DNA from 4 places in the Saccharothrix sp. BKS2 genome. Region 4 is predicted to be linked to each of the others. Evidence: riboswitches for the same ligand, from Rfam matches in the RefSeq annotation. Region 4 holds a riboswitch; each other region holds the start of a gene.
The links. A riboswitch is a leader RNA that binds a small molecule or an ion and turns the genes downstream of it on or off. The one in region 4 is predicted to bind cobalamin.
Positions count from the first base shown of each region.

Region 1: it holds a riboswitch for cobalamin, as region 4 does, so the genes downstream of both, Q5530_RS28125 (FecCD family ABC transporter permease) here and Q5530_RS01440 (CbtB-domain containing protein) in region 4, are expected to answer to the same signal.
Region 2: it holds a riboswitch for cobalamin, as region 4 does, so the genes downstream of both, cobN (cobaltochelatase subunit CobN) here and Q5530_RS01440 (CbtB-domain containing protein) in region 4, are expected to answer to the same signal.
Region 3: it holds a riboswitch for cobalamin, as region 4 does, so the genes downstream of both, Q5530_RS13290 (hypothetical protein) here and Q5530_RS01440 (CbtB-domain containing protein) in region 4, are expected to answer to the same signal.

Region 1 covers NZ_JAUQOL010000014.1:95,427-99,102, reverse strand. Annotated here, with positions in the region: gene Q5530_RS28135 (S8 family serine peptidase) at 1-409, shown strand, start outside; gene Q5530_RS28130 (3-isopropylmalate dehydrogenase) at 652-1,692, shown strand; cobalamin riboswitch at 1,746-1,869, shown strand; gene Q5530_RS28125 (FecCD family ABC transporter permease) at 1,960-3,039, shown strand; gene Q5530_RS28120 (ABC transporter ATP-binding protein) at 3,039-3,676, shown strand, end outside.
Region 2 covers NZ_JAUQOL010000009.1:184,569-188,244, forward strand. Annotated here, with positions in the region: gene cobN (cobaltochelatase subunit CobN) at 1-2,008, opposite strand, end outside; cobalamin riboswitch at 2,042-2,179, opposite strand; gene Q5530_RS20755 (hypothetical protein) at 2,187-3,194, shown strand; gene Q5530_RS20760 (precorrin-8X methylmutase) at 3,191-3,676, shown strand, end outside.
Region 3 covers NZ_JAUQOL010000005.1:495,984-499,659, forward strand. Annotated here, with positions in the region: gene Q5530_RS13280 (ThuA domain-containing protein) at 1-923, shown strand, start outside; partial or broken gene Q5530_RS13285 (VOC family protein) at 1,024-1,134, opposite strand; cobalamin riboswitch at 1,351-1,478, shown strand; gene Q5530_RS13290 (hypothetical protein) at 1,588-1,962, shown strand; gene Q5530_RS13295 (choice-of-anchor P family protein) at 2,012-2,929, opposite strand; gene Q5530_RS13300 (hypothetical protein) at 2,895-3,287, opposite strand; gene Q5530_RS13305 (SDR family NAD(P)-dependent oxidoreductase) at 3,562-3,676, opposite strand, start outside.
Region 4 covers NZ_JAUQOL010000001.1:432,474-436,149, forward strand. Annotated here, with positions in the region: gene Q5530_RS01425 (GNAT family N-acetyltransferase) at 1-588, shown strand, start outside; gene Q5530_RS01430 (LysE family translocator) at 595-1,224, opposite strand; gene Q5530_RS01435 ((2Fe-2S)-binding protein) at 1,244-1,900, shown strand; cobalamin riboswitch at 1,950-2,125, shown strand; gene Q5530_RS01440 (CbtB-domain containing protein) at 2,150-2,335, shown strand; gene Q5530_RS01445 (CbtA family protein) at 2,347-3,084, shown strand; gene Q5530_RS01450 (HAD family hydrolase) at 3,196-3,676, opposite strand, start outside.

The sequences.
Region 1 (3,676 bases), on a different contig from region 4:
GTTCGGCGACGTCGACACCAACGTGTTCGACACGAACGTGGTGGTCCTGCCGGTGCTGCTCTCGGCGCTGGGCATCGACGCCTCGGCGGACACCTCGCGGATCTCGTACCAGGTGGGCGTGGCCGGGTTCTACCTGGCGCCGGGCGCCGGCGACGGCCTCGTGGACTCGATCCCGAGCCCGCTGTCGTTCGACCCGCTCAAGCCGGGCCTGTGGGTCCAGGGCGGCGGCGACGCCGCGCTGTCCTACCAGGCGCGCCCCGGCACCGCGCTGGTGGTCAACCGCGACGCCGCGGCGCTGGCCGCCGACGGCGCGGACAGCCTGCTCCTGCTGCACCACCACAACGCGACGGGCGACCGCGCCGACGTGGTGAAGGTGAAGGGGAAGACGGGCAACCGCTCGGCGGACTGATCCCGGTGGGCTGATCGACGTTCCACGCTCTGGCCGGTCGGGGGTTGCCCCGGCCGGCCAGAGCCTTTTAAGCGCATCGGGCGACACCCGTTCGGGGGCCTTGAACCGTTCGGGTGTCCCGCAGTCCGGGAGACATCGCCCCGTAGGTGTGTTCCGAGTGCGTTTTCACGCTCCGCGCCCGGTAGCCTTTCGCATTGAGAACTAGTCCCGCGACATGGGACTGATACCTGGGAGGTGTGTGGATGCGGCTCGCAGTGATCCCAGGGGACGGGATCGGGCCCGAGGTCATCGCCGAGGCCCTGAAGGTGCTCGGTGAGGTCGTTCCCGCGGCCGAGATCACCCGCTACGACCTCGGTGCGGCGCGCTGGCACGCCACAGGTGAGTTGTTGCCGGAATCGGTGCTCGGTGAGCTCCGCCAGCACGACGCGATCCTGCTCGGTGCCGTGGGCGACCCGTCCGTGCCCAGCGGCATCCTGGAACGCGGCCTGCTGCTGCGGCTCCGGTTCGAACTCGACCACCACGTGAACCTGCGCCCGGCCCGGCTGTACCCGGGTGTCCGCAGCCCGATCGCCGACCCGCCCGAGATCGACATGGTGGTCGTGCGCGAGGGCACCGAGGGGCTGTACGCGGGCAACGGCGGGCTCCTGCGCAAGGACACCCCGCACGAGATCGCGACCGAGGTGTCGATCAACACCTCGTTCGGCGTGGAGCGGGTGGTGCGCGACGCGTTCGCCAGGGCGGCCAACCGGCCGCGCAAGCACCTGACGCTGGTGCACAAGACCAACGTCCTGACCCACGCCGGCTCGCTGTGGTCGCGCGTGGTCGAGGAGGTGTCGCTCCAGCACCCGGACGTGACCGTGGCCTACCAGCACGTGGACGCGGCCACCATCCACCTGGTGACCGACCCGGGCCGCTACGACGTGATCGTCACCGACAACCTGTTCGGGGACATCCTGACCGACCTGGCGGCGGCCGTGACCGGCGGCATCGGGCTGGCGGCCTCGGGCAACCTGGACGTGACCAGGCGCAACCCGAGCATGTTCGAGCCGGTGCACGGCAGCGCGCCGGACATCGCGGGACAGGGCATCGCCGACCCGACGGCCGCCGTGCTGTCGGTGGCGCTGATGCTCGACCACCTGGGCGAGTCGGAGGCGGCGCGCCGGATCGAGGCGTCGGTGGCCTTCGACCTGGCCACCCGCGACCACTCGTCGCCGGGCGCCACCTACGCGGTGGGCGACCGCCTGGCCGCGCTCGTGTCGTCGAACGTCCGCACGGGGGCCTGACCGCCCTCCCGGACGCGTGATCAGGGCCACCACGACACGGTCGTGGTGGCCCTTCGCGTTAGGGTCGCGAGCGTCGCCCGCGGGGGAAGTCCGGTGAGAGTCCGGCGCTGACCCGCAACGGTAAGCCGAAGTCGCCTTCGGCCAGCCCGATCACCCGCGGGCGGTGGGAAGAAGCTCCACTCCTGCCGTGGTCTGCGGGACGGATGCGCGCCGGTCCGCCGCGGACCGGGGCCACCCGGTCGAGGCCACCCGCCCGAAAGGCGCCCGGTGACCCCGACGAACCCGGTGACCCCGACGAACCCGACCACCGCGGGACCGGCCTTCTCCACCACCGGCGCGTGCGCGGCCCTGGCCGTCGCGCTCGCGGTCTCGGTGGTGTGCGGCGTGGCCCTCGGCCCGGTGCCCGTGCCGTTCGACGACGTGGTCCGCTACCTGCACGCGGCCGTCACGGGCGGGGTGGTCCAGGCCGCGGAGGCGGGCCCCTACCGGATCGTGTGGGACATCCGGCTGCCCCGGGTGCTGCTGGCCGCCGTCGTGGGCGCGGGGCTGGCCGCGGTCGGCGTGGCCGTCCAGGCGGTGGTCCGCAACGCCCTGGCCGACCCGTACGTGCTGGGCATCTCCTCGGGCGCGAGCGTCGGCGCCACGGCGGTCGCCACCACCGGCCTGTTCGCCTCCCTGGGCATCTACGCCCTGTCCACCGCCGCGTTCCTGTCCGCCCTGGCCGCGACGGCCCTGGTCTACCTGGTGGCCGGCCGGGGCGGGCTGACCCCGCTGCGCCTGGTCCTCACCGGCACCGCCCTCGCCCACGGCTTCTCCGCGATCGCCATGCTGCTGGTCTTCCAGGCGCCGCGCGGTGAGGCCGCCCGCGCCGCCCTGTTCTGGCTGCTCGGCAGCCTGGGCGGGGTCACCTGGGCGTCGGTGCCGGTCGCCGCGGCCGTGGTCGTCGCCGGCACCGCCTACCTCACCACCCGCGCCCGGCACCTCAACGCCCTGGCCATGGGCGACGAGACCGCCACCACCCTCGGCGTCGACGTCCCCCGGACCCGCCGCACCCTGTTCCTGGTCACCGCCGCCATGACCGGCGTGCTGGTCGCGGTCAGCGGCGCGGTCGGGTTCGTCGGCCTGGTGCTGCCCCACCTGGTCCGCCTGCTGGTCGGCGCGGACCACCGCCGGGTGCTCGCCGTGGCCCCGCTCGCCGGCGCCTGCTTCCTGATCTGGGTCGACGTTGCCGCCCGCCTGCTCGCCGCGCCGGAGGAGCTGCCGCTGGGCGTCATCACCGCCGCCCTGGGCGTGCCGTGCTTCGTGCTCCTGCTGCGCCGCCGCGGCTACGTGTTCGGGGGTCGCTGATGGAGGTCCGGATCGAGGGGCTGGCCGTCGACGGCATCCTGCGCGGCGTCGACCTGACCGCCGGCACGGGCGAGGTGCACGGCATCGTCGGTCCCAACGGCAGCGGCAAGTCCACCACGCTGCGCTGCGCCTACCGGGCGCTCAAGCCGCACGGGGGAGTGGTCCGCCTCGACGGCCGCGACATCACCACCACCCGGGTCCGCGACACCGCCCGCGACCTGGCCGCGCTCACCCAGGACAGCCACGTCGAGTTCGACTTCACCGTCACCGAGGTCGTCGCCATGGGCCGGCTGCCCCACGGCGCGGGCCCCGACGACGAGGCCATCGTGCGCGAGTCCCTGGCCCGGGTGGACGCGGCCCACCTCGCGCACCGCGGCTTCCTCACCCTCTCCGGCGGCGAGCGGCAGCGCGTGCTCATCGCCCGCGCCCTGACCCAGCGGCCCAGGGTGCTGGTGCTCGACGAGCCGACCAACCACCTGGACATCAGCCACCAGCTGGCCGTGCTCGCCCTGGTCCGCCGCCTGGGCGTCACCGTCCTGGCCGTGCTGCACGACCTCAACCTCGCCGCCGCCCACTGCGACCGCCTGCACGTGCTCGACCGCGGCCGGGTCGCGCACAGCGGCACGCCCGCCGAGGT
Region 2 (3,676 bases), on a different contig from region 4:
CCAGGACGAGGTTGACCCGGGCCTCCCCGGTGGGCGCCTGGCCGAGGACGTGGAGGCCGTCGCGGATCTGGACGTCCTTGATCTCGCACAGCCAGCCGTCGACGTGGAGCAGGAGGTCGTCGAACTCGGCGTCGTGCGGGCGGTCCTCCAGGCCGAGGTCGTGGTCCAGCTTGGCGGCCTGGATGAGGGTCCAGATCTGGGCCCGGACGGCGGGGAGCTTGGCCGGGTCCATCGCGGCGATGGCGCCGTGCTCGTCGAGGAGCTGTTCGAGCCTGGCGATGTCGCCGTAGCTGTCGGCTCGGGTCATCGGGGGTACGAGGTGGTCGACCAGGGTGGCGTGGGCGCGGCGCTTGGCCTGGGTGCCCTCCCCCGGGTCGTTGACCAGGAACGGGTAGATGAGCGGGAGGTCGCCCAGGGCCGCGTCGGGGCCGCAGGACGCCGACATGCCGGCGGTCTTGCCGGGGAGCCACTCCAGGTTGCCGTGCTTGCCCACGTGGACCACGGCGTCGGCGCGGAACTCCTCCTCGAGCCAGCGGTAGGCGGCCAGGTAGTGGTGGCTCGGGGGCAGGTCCGGGTCGTGGTAGATGGCGATGGGGTTCTCGCCGAAGCCGCGCGGCGGCTGCACCATGACCACGACGTTGCCGGAGCGCAGGGCGGCCAGGACGATGTCGGAGCCGTCCACGAAGAGGGTGCCCGGGGCCTCGCCCCAGTGGCGCTCCATGCCCTCCCTGAGGTCCTCCGGGAGCGTGTCGTACCAGGACCGGTAGCGGGTCGCGGGCAGGCGCACGGGGTTGCCCCGCAGCTGCTCCTCGGTCAGCCAGTCGGGGTCCTGGCCGCCGGCCGCGATGAGGGCGTGGATCAGGGCGTCGCCGTCCTGGTTCGCCACGCCGGGCAGGTCGTCGCCGATGTCGTAGCCGCGGTCGCGCAGCTCGGCGAGCAGGCGGACCACGCTGGCCGGGGTGTCGAGGCCGACGGCGTTGCCGATGCGGGAGTGCTTGGTCGGGTAGGCCGAGAGCATGACCGCGACGCGGCGCCGGGCCGGCGGGACGTGGCGGAGCCGGCCGTGGCGCACGGCGAGGCCGGCCACCCGGGAGGCGCGCTCGGGGTCGGCCACGTAGACGGTGAGGCCGTCCTCGTCGACCTCCTTGAACGAGAACGGGACGGTGATGATCCGGCCGTCGAACTCGGGGATCGCGACCTGGGTGGCCGTGTCCAGCGGGGACAGGCCGTCGTCGTTCTCGTCCCAGGCCGCGCGGCTGGTGGTCAGGCAGAGGCCCTGGAGGATCGGGACGTCGAGGGCCGCCAGGGCGCCCACGTCCCACGCGTCGTCGTCGCCGCCCGCCGAGGCGGTGGCGGGTTTGGTGCCGCCGGCGGCCAGGACGGTGACCACGAGGGCGTCGGCCTTGCGCAGCTCGGCCAGCAGGCCCTCGTCGGCGGAGCGCAGGGAGGCGCAGAAGAGGGGCAGCGGGGTGCCGCCCTTGGCCTCGATCGCGTCGCACAGGGCGTGCACGAAGGCGGTGTTCCCGGCCACGTGGTGGGCCCGGTAGTACAGGACGGCGACGGTGGGGCCGGTGCCCCGCCGCTCGCGGTCGAGCAACCCCCAGGTGGGGGCCGGTTCCGGGGCGCTGAAGCCGTGGCCGGTGAGCAGGACCGTGTCGGAGAGGAAGTGGTGCAGCTGGGCCAGGTTGGCCGCGCCGCCGTGGGCCAGGTAGGCGTGGGCCTCGGCGCAGACGCCGGCGGGGACGGTCGACAGCTCCATCAGCTCGGCGTCGGGGTGCTGCTCACCGCCCAGCACGACGACGGGGCGCGGACCGGCCAGCAGCGCGTCCAGGCCCTCCTCCCACATGCGGCGGCCGCCCAGGATGCGCACGACGACCAGGTCCACGTCGCGCAGGAGGTCGGGCAGGTCGTCGGGGGCGGTGCGGGCCGGGTTGGCCAGGCGGTAGTCGGCACCGCTCGCGCGGGCGGACAGCAGGTCCGTGTCGGAGGTCGACAGCAGCAGGATCACGTGCGGGCTCCATCCCTCGGGGGTCCTCGCCCCAGGTCGTAGGGTTCGGCGGGCGGAGTTCCTGACTCCCGGGAACCACTCCCGGTCACAGTGGCGGGACCGCGCCGGGTTCGCACCGGCTTCCTCCTGTTGCTTCGCCGTTCGGAAGTCACCCTAGATGGTGGTTAGCATCCAGCCCATGTCCACCGATCGGGATCGCCCGGACGCCTGCCCCGGCGCCGTCGAGGTGCACCGCGCCGCCGACGGCGGGCTGGCGCGCGTGCGGGTGCCGGGCGGCACGCTGAGCGCCCGCCAGGTGGACGTGCTGCGGGGCGCGGCGGCGGAGCTGGGCGACGGCTTCCTGGAGCTGACCTCGCGGGCGAACGTGCAGCTCAGGGGCCTGGCCGACGGGGCCGAGCTGGAGCTCGCGGCCCGGTTGCGCGAGGCCGGGTTGCTGCCCTCGGCGACCCACGAGCGGGTGCGCAACATCGTCGCCGACCCGCTGGCGGACAACCAGGCGCTGGTCGACGAGGTCGACGCGGCGCTGTGCGCGGTCCCGGAGCTGGCGGACCTGCCCGGCCGGTTCCTGGTCACCGTCGGTCACGGGGTCAGCGGGCTGGCGGGTGACATCGGACTGGTCGGTGACGCGTTGTTCCTGGCCGGCGTCGATTCAGGCGTGCGGGTGGACGACCCGGTGGCGGCGGTGGTGACGGCCGCGCGGCTGTTCCGGGAACTGCGCGGCCCGGCCTGGCGGCTGTCCGAAGTGGACGGCGGTGTGGGGAAGATCACCGAGGCGCTGGGCGGCGCGGGCGAGGAGCGGTTGCCCGCCCTGGTGACGCCCGTGGCGCCGGGCCCGGTCGGGTCCGTGGTCGTCGCCGGGGTGCCGCTGGGGCGGTGGGACGCCCGGCTGCTGGCCGGGGTTCCCGTCCGGGTGACGCCGTGGCGGAGCGTGGTCGTGCCGGTGGGCACGGACGTGGGAGGGATGTTCACCTCGGCCGACTCGCCGTGGCACGGGGTGAGCGCGTGCGCCGGGCGGCCGGGGTGCGCGAAGTCGTTGAGCGACGTGCGGGCCGATGTCACCCGGTGGGTCGGCACGCCGCACGCGGGCCGCGCGCACTGGTCGGGCTGCGCCCGGCGGTGCGGGCGACCGGCCGGGGACGTGGTGGAGTTCGTCGCCACCGGCGACGGGTACGAGGAGATCAGGTGACCAGCTACGTCAGGGACGGCGCGGAGATCTACCGCCGGTCGTTCGCCACCATCCGGGCCGAGGCCGACCTCGGGCGGTTCCCCGCGGACGTGGCGCGGGTGGTGGTCCGGATGATCCACGCGTGCGGCATGGTCGACCTCGTCGACGACGTGGACTTCTCGCCGCACGTGGTGCGGGCGGCGCGGGAGGCGCTGCTGGGCGGCGCCCCGGTGCTGTGCGACGCGCGGATGGTGGCCTCGGGCGTGACCCGGCGGCGGCTGCCCGCCGACAACGAGGTGCTGTGCCTGCTGGACGACCCCGGGGTGCCCGAGCTGGCCGCGGGGATCGGCAACACGCGCAGCGCGGCCGCGCTGGAGCTGTGGGGCGACCGGCTGGCCGGCGCGGTGGTGGCGATCGGCAACGCCCCCACGGCCCTGTTCCACCTGCTGGACCTGATCGCCGCGGGCGCGCCGAAACCGGTGGCCGTGCTGGGCGTGCCGGTC
Region 3 (3,676 bases), on a different contig from region 4:
CGCTGTTCAACGGCTCCAACACCAACGGCTGGAGCCAGGCGGGTCCCGGCGGCTTCACCCTCGCCGACGGCACCCTGACCTCGCACGGCGGCCTGGGGATGCTCTGGCACTCGGCCAAGGAGTTCCGGTCGTACTCGCTGAAGCTCGACTGGAAGCTGGCCGGTGACGACAACACCGGTGTGTTCATCGGGTTCCCGGCGAGCAGCGACCCGTGGTCGGCGGTCAACAACGGCTACGAGATCCAGATCGACGCCACCGACGCGGCCGACCGGACCACCGGCGCCGTGTACGGGTTCAAGTCGGCCGACGTCGCCGCCCGGGACGGGGCGCTCAACCCGGTCGGCGAGTGGAACACGTTCGAACTGCTCGTCGAGGGCGAACGGCTCCAGGTGTTCCTCAACGGCGTGAAGATCAACGACTTCACCAACACCGACCCGGTCCGCAGCCTGCAACAGGGCCACATCGGCATCCAGAACCACGGTGACGGCGACGAGGCGTCGTTCCGCAACATCCGGGTGAAGGAGCTCTCCGGCAGCGGCACCCGGACCGGGCAGATCACCGGCCTCGCCGGCAAGTGCGTCGACGTCGACAACTCGGGCACGGCCGACGGGACGAAGGTCCAGCTGTGGACCTGCAACAACACGGCCGCGCAGCAGTGGACGGTGTCCACCGACGGGACGGTCCGCGCGCTCGGCAAGTGCCTCGACGTGCGGTCCGGCGGCACGGCCAACGGCACGGTGACGCAGCTGTGGACCTGCAACGGCACCGGCGCCCAGCAGTGGGCCGCGCAGTCCGGTGGCGGACTGCGCAACCCCCAGTCGGGCCGCTGCCTCGACGCGGCGGGCAACAGCTCCGCCGACGGCACCGCGCTGCACATCTGGGACTGCCTGAACGTCGCCAACCAGAAGTGGACCCTGCCGTGACCGGGTGACGCCCGGTAGTCCGTCGAGGGGTCCGGCCGCGTGCTCCCGCGCGGCGGGACCCCTTCGGGGTTGCGCGACGAGGTCGGCGCAGCAGGCAGAACTCGTCGCCCTCCGGGTCCGCCATCCGCACCCTGCCCTCGAACTCCCGCACGGCCACCGCGCCGAGGCCGACGAGGCGGGCCACCTCGACATCGGCGACCGGACCACCCATGCCCCGCGCCGCCAAGAGCTCATCCACTCAGGTCGACCACCCGGCACCACCAGCACCGAGAATGCCGAGCTGGTCGCCGCGCGTCGACGGATCGCCGAACACACCGACCGCGGTCCGGGCGCTTCGGGTCCGGACCTCCTTTCGTGAGACCGGTCACCCCGGCGTGGACCGCGGGTGGTTCGTTGCCACAATCCGGACGACCACAGGCGACGGCGGACGAGGAAGCCGGTGACATTCCGGCACGGTCCCGCCACTGTGACCGGGGAGCAGATCCCGCCGCGGCCACCGTCCCCAGCGGGGGTGGGAAGGCCGGGACGAGCGTCGATCCGGGAGTCAGGAGACTCACGCCGTCGCCTCCTCACCCACCGGGGCGGATCTCCCCGAGAGAGGGCGGCTCCACCATGCGCCTGACGTCGTCAACACCACCACTGCCCATCACGCGGGCGGTGGACCGTGCCTGAGGACCGCCCGCGCGTCACCGTCTGCCGGGGGTGCTGCTGCGGCACCACCCGCAAGCACCCGCAGGTCGACCACGACGGGCAGGTGCGCGTGCTGCGCGAAGCGCTCGACGGCACCGCCGAGGTCCGCCTGTCCGACTGCCTCGACGCCTGCGCGCACTCCAACCTGCTGGTCGTCCACCCCTCGCCCGCCGCCCGCGCCGCCGGCGCCAAACCCCTGTGGCTGGGGCGGGTCCTCGACGACCGGGCACTGCGCGAGGTGATCGACTGGATCAGCGGCGGCGGCCCCGGTGTCGTGCCACCACCGGCCTCGCTCCGGGACAGGGTGGTGACACCGCCGAACGCGCGCACCCCACCGCGCACGACCTGAACGACGTCGCCGGGTGGGGCGGTGGTGTCCACCGCCCCACCCGGTGGCATCAGCTGGTCGGGCAGGGGGCGCCGGGACGGGTCAGGGTGACCCTCGCGTGGCTGATCACGAGTTCGGTGCCGGTGAGCAGGCGGACGCGCGGGGCGTTGACGGCGACGCCGGCGCCACCCGCCAGGGACCGCTGCTCGTTGACCACGACCGTGGCGACGAGCGGGACGGTGATGGTCAGGTCGACCGCGGGGTTGACCACGGGCACGCCGTTGACGCGCAGGTTGACCAGCTCGACGCCGCCCGCGGTGGTGACCGCGCCGGTGGCGTCCTCGGCGGCGGCGGCCCTGGCGCGGATCTCGTCGGCGGTGACCAGGCCGCCCAGCAGGGCGACGCCGGCGGTGCGGGCGTGCGCGGTGGCGGTGCGCTCGCCGTCGCCGTCGACCACGCCGCGCGCCTCGGTGTCGACGACGCCCAGCGAGCCGATCCCCGGCAGGACCGCGCCGAGCAGCTGGTCCACGTCGAGGCCGGGCTGGGTGGTGCAGCTCAGGTCGGACGGCGCGAGGGGGCCGACGCCGACCAGCGGTGCGGTCAGCCTGCCGCCGTGGGCGTGGGCGTCGAACACCAGCACCGGCGGGGTGAAGCGCACCGAGGCGCACCCCGGCGCGTCGAGGCCGACCCGGGCGGTGCCGCCGATGACGGTCGAGGGGTTGGCGCAGGGCTCGATCGGGGTGGTGGAGGTGGGGATGGCGGTGGACCCGTCGACCAGGTAGAACTCGAACAGCGCGTGGTTGGCGAAGCAGTTCCGCTCGGCCGCGTCCACCGAGAAGGTCAGGAACCGGTCGGGCGCCGCCGGCGGGATGGGCTGCTCCGTGCGCAACTGCACCTTGCCCGCGCCCGGGTTGCCCGCGGTGTAGGCGGTGACGGCGTGGTTGGCGACCGGGTCACCGCCCGCCCACTGCCCCAGGGCTCCGGCCATGGTCCGGACCGCCCTGCCAGTCACCGCTGCCGCAACTGCTGCCGGGCGGAGTCGTGGTGGCCTGCTGGAGCGAGGCGAGCCAGCCGTTGCAGGCGGTCAGCCAGGCGGGATCGGCGTCGTAGGTCTGGTTGACCGGGGGTAAGCCGGTGTAGGCGGTGAGCAGGGCGGGCGTGGTGCCCTGACCGTTCTCGAAGTCCTCCGCGAACACCACCACCGGCGCCTGCGGCACACCGGGCTCCGCCGTCGCGGTGACGGGGTGGACGGCGGTGAGGGCCACCGACAGCGGCACGGCCGTCAGTGCCGCGGTGATGGCCGGCAGGAGCCTGCGCCGGTGGCGATGGGGTGATGGGGTGGTCACCGATGAACTCCCTTGTTGGGTGCGGAACGTCGAGCACCGGTTCCGTCGTCGCCGTGCGGGAGTGCATCAGCGCGGCGAGCGGGTCGGCACCCACTTGGCCGCGTGTGCTCACCTGATCGCCCCAAGCCCGGTGTCGGTCGATCACCCGGGTGACCGCTGTTGTACTCGGGGCCCTGGTCGGCAGAGGTGAGGAATGCCTTGTCACGTCGAATTTCGCCGGCCGGGCTGTTCCCCGAACCGCACGCCACCGCGCCGGCAATCCCGGTCGCGCTCGTCAGACGCTCGTGTACCCGCCGTCGACGAACCACTCGGCGCCGTTGACGTACGTGGCGGTGTCCGAGGCCAGGAGCAGGGCCGCCGACGCGACCTCGTCCGGGTCGCCGAGCCGT
Region 4 (3,676 bases):
GTGGAGCGCGACGGTGTGCCGGTCGCCTCGGGCCGGACCACGCCGCCGGAGGAGGGGGTGCGGCTGGCGGAGGTGGCCGCGGTGGACGAGGCCGCCGCGCACGCGCTGCTGGCCCTGACCGGGGCGACCGAGGTGACCGAGCGGCCGGGGACGGTCGCGGGCGCGGCGCTGGAGCCGTTCCTGGCCCCGGCGAAGGCCGAGGCGAACTCCTACTACGTGCGCGTCCCCGACCCGGTGGCGCTGCTGGAGCACCTGCGGCCGGTGTTCGGGGCGCGGCTGGCGGCGTCGGCGCGGTTCGCCGGCGAGGAGGGCGAGGCGGTGGTGTCGTTCTACCGCTCGCACGTGCGGATGCCGTTCGCGGGCGGCGAGGTGGGGCCGGTGGCGGTGGGCGGCACGATGCAGGCCCCCGGCGCGGCGGGCGGGGCGGGCGTGGCGCCGGACATGGTGGCGTCGCTGCTGTTCGGGCCGCACGGGATCGAGGGGCTGACCGCCCGGCAGCCCGACGTGTACCCGGGCCCGGACGAGGAGCTGATGCGGACGCTGTTCCCGCCGGTGCGGTCGGACGTGCTGACCTTCTACCTGCCGTAGCCGCGCTCAGCCCCCGAACAGGGTGGGCGCGAACTCGACGCCCAGGGCGACCCCGGCCAACCCCAGCAGCACCCCGGCGAACGTCAGCGCCCGCCGGTAACCCGCGTCACCCAGGTGCCGGCGCCCCCGCGCCACCACCAGCGCGATCACCACCTTCCCACCCACCAGGGTCGCGTAGAAACCGACCAGCAACGCCACCCCCGCCCCGGTCGACGCCCGCCACGTGGTGACGGTCAGCGGTCCCAGCGCGGTCGCCCACGCCACCCACGGGTGGGGGCTGAGCAGGTTCACCAGCACCGCCCGGCGCAGCGCCGCGACGCCCGGCGCGGCCGTGGACGCGGACGCCCCCGGCTCCAGCGACGCCGTGCGCGCCTCCCGCACCGTCCGCACCCCGCTCCACACCACGAACAGGGCGCCGACCACGCCGAGCACGCCCAGGGCCCGCTCCGGCAGCCGCCCGAGCAGCAGCAGCGTCACCCCGACCACCGCGGCGTCCGACAGCAGCGGCGCGCACGCGGCCAGCACGCCCGCCCGCCGGCCGGACCGCAGCGCCGACGTCACGACCAGCACCAGCAGGGGGCCGGGGCTGATGCTCGCCGCCAGGCCCAGGGACAGTCCCAACCCCAGCGCGTCCACGGGCGGCAGACTAGGCCACGTGTCCGAGTTCGCCCGAGTCCTGACCACCCTGCGGCAGATCCGCGGCCTCAGCCCGTTCTTCGCCCTCGACGTCGGCCGGCCCGACGAGGGCTGGCACGACGGCGCCGCGCTGCTCGACGGGTCCGCCCTGCCCGCCACCGTGGACCGGATCGCCGCCCGGTACCGCACCGCCGAACGGCGCGTCGCCGCCTCGCTGTTCTTCCTCAGCTACACCGCCCGGCTGCTGTCCCCGGTGGTGGCCGCCCGCGCGGTCGGCGGGACGGCGCCGGACGTGCGGCCCGCCAACCTCTGGTGGCGCTACGACGCGGACGGCCTGCGGGTCCGGGTCAAGGAGCCGGTCGGGGGCGTGGGGATCGTCGAGTCGTTGGCGCCGGTGGTGGAGGCCGTGCGCTCGGTCGCCCCGGTGGCGCCCGGCCTGCTGTGGGGCAACGCGGCCTCGTCGGCGGCGGGGGCGTTGCGGTTCGTGGCGCTCGGCGGGGCGGCGAGCGCGGAGGAGTGCGTCGCGCTGGGCGAGGAGCTGTTCGCCGAACCCCCGCTGCGGGGTTGCGGGGACTTCGTCCCGTTCCCCGGCGAGGTCGCGTTCCGGCGGCGCAGCTGCTGCCTCTACTACCGGCTCGACGGCGGCGGCAAGTGCGGTGACTGCGCGTTGCGGTGAACCCGGCGGACAACACGTCCGGCCGGTTGTGCGGCGGGACGGGCGGCCTTTACGTTCGCTTCGCCGTGGTGGACGGGAAGCCGGTGCGAATCCGGCGCGGTCCTCGCCACTGTGACCGGGGAGCCAACCCGCCGAGCACGTCACTGGCCGCACCCGCGGCTGGGAAGGCGCGGGGACGGTGTCGATCCGGGAGTCAGGAGACCGGCCACGGCACCTGTTGACCTTCCACGAGGTATGGAGGAGCCCGTCATGACGAGCCCCGCGCAGTCCGCCCCAGTCCAGGTCCCCCGGTGGGCCTACGCCGTCGCGCTGGTCGCGCTGGCCGTGACCTGGCTGGTGCTCCAGGAGAACGGCGCGGCGATCGGCCACGCCGCCGAGACGCTCCACGAGTTCTTCCACGACGGGCGCCACGCGCTCGGCGTCCCGTGCCACTGAGGCGGGCCACCGTGCTCACCTACAGGGACCACCTGGTGCGCGGGCTCGCCGCCGGTGGGGTGTCCGGCCTGCTCGCGGGCCTGGTCGGGCTGGTCGTGGTCGAGGCGCCGATCCGCGCCGCGCTGGCCGTCGAGGAGGCGCGGCCCGCCGCGCCGGGGGCCGGCGACCACGACCACGGCGAGCTGGTCGGCCGGGGCGTGCAGGTCTTCGGCGGCGTGCTGGCCGCGGTCGTGGTCGGGGTGGCGGTGGGCGCGCTGTTCGCCACCGCCTACGCCGGGTCGCGGCGCTGGTTCCCCGACCGGCCGCCGTTCAGCCGGGCGGTGTGGCTGGCGGCGGCGGCGTTCGGCGCGGCGGCCCTGCTGCCTGCGGTGAAGTACCCGGCGAACCCGCCCGCGGTGGGCGACCCGGAGACCGTCGGCTACCGCACGGTGCTCTACCTGGCGCTGATCGCCTCGGGCCTGCTGATCGCCTTCGGGGCGAGTTGGCTGGCCTCCCGCCTCGGCCACTGGTCGCCGCCGCTGCGGACCACGGCGGTCGCGCTGGCCGTGGTGGCGGCGGTGACGCTGGTGCTGCTGCTGTTCCCGGCCGCGCCGGACGCCATCCCCGAGGACATGCCCAGCGGCGTGCTCTGGGACTTCAGGCTGGCGTCCCTGGCCGAGACGGCCACCCTGTGGCTGGGTCTCGGCGTGGTGTTCGGCCTGCTGGTCGACCCGGCGGTGCGGCGGACCGACCGCCTGTCGGCGGTGTAGCCGGGGTCGGTGGCCCAGCCGAGGTCGGTGGCCCAGCCGAGGTCGGTGGCGCAGCCGGGGTCGGCGGCCCAGCCGGGCCGGCGATCCCGCCAGGTCAGCGGTCCACCCGGGTCAACTGCCCAGCAGCGGGGCGAGCGTCGTCAGGTCGACGCCCACCAGGGAGTCGCGGAACACGCGGCGCTCGCCCCCCGGCACCGGCACGTCGCACGGCACCACCAGGACCGTGCACCCGGCCGCCACGGCGGAGGCCACCCCGGTCGGGGAGTCCTCGACCGCCACGCACCGCGCCGGGTCGACGCCCAGCAGGCGGGCCGCCTTCAGGTAGGGCTCGGGCAGCGGCTTGTTCAGCCCGTCCACCTCGTCACCGCACACCGTCACGTCGAACAGGTCGCGCCCCAGGGTGTCCAGCGCGATCTCGGTCAGCCCGCGCTCGGTGGAGGTGACCAGCGCCATCGGCACCCCGGAGTCGCGCACCGCGCGCAGCGCCTCCCGGGCCCCCGGCCGCCACGGCAGGCCGGCGCGGAACACCTCCTCGGTGCGGCGGACGATCCACGCCGCGCCGTCCTGCACCTCGTCCTCGGCGGGGTCGTCG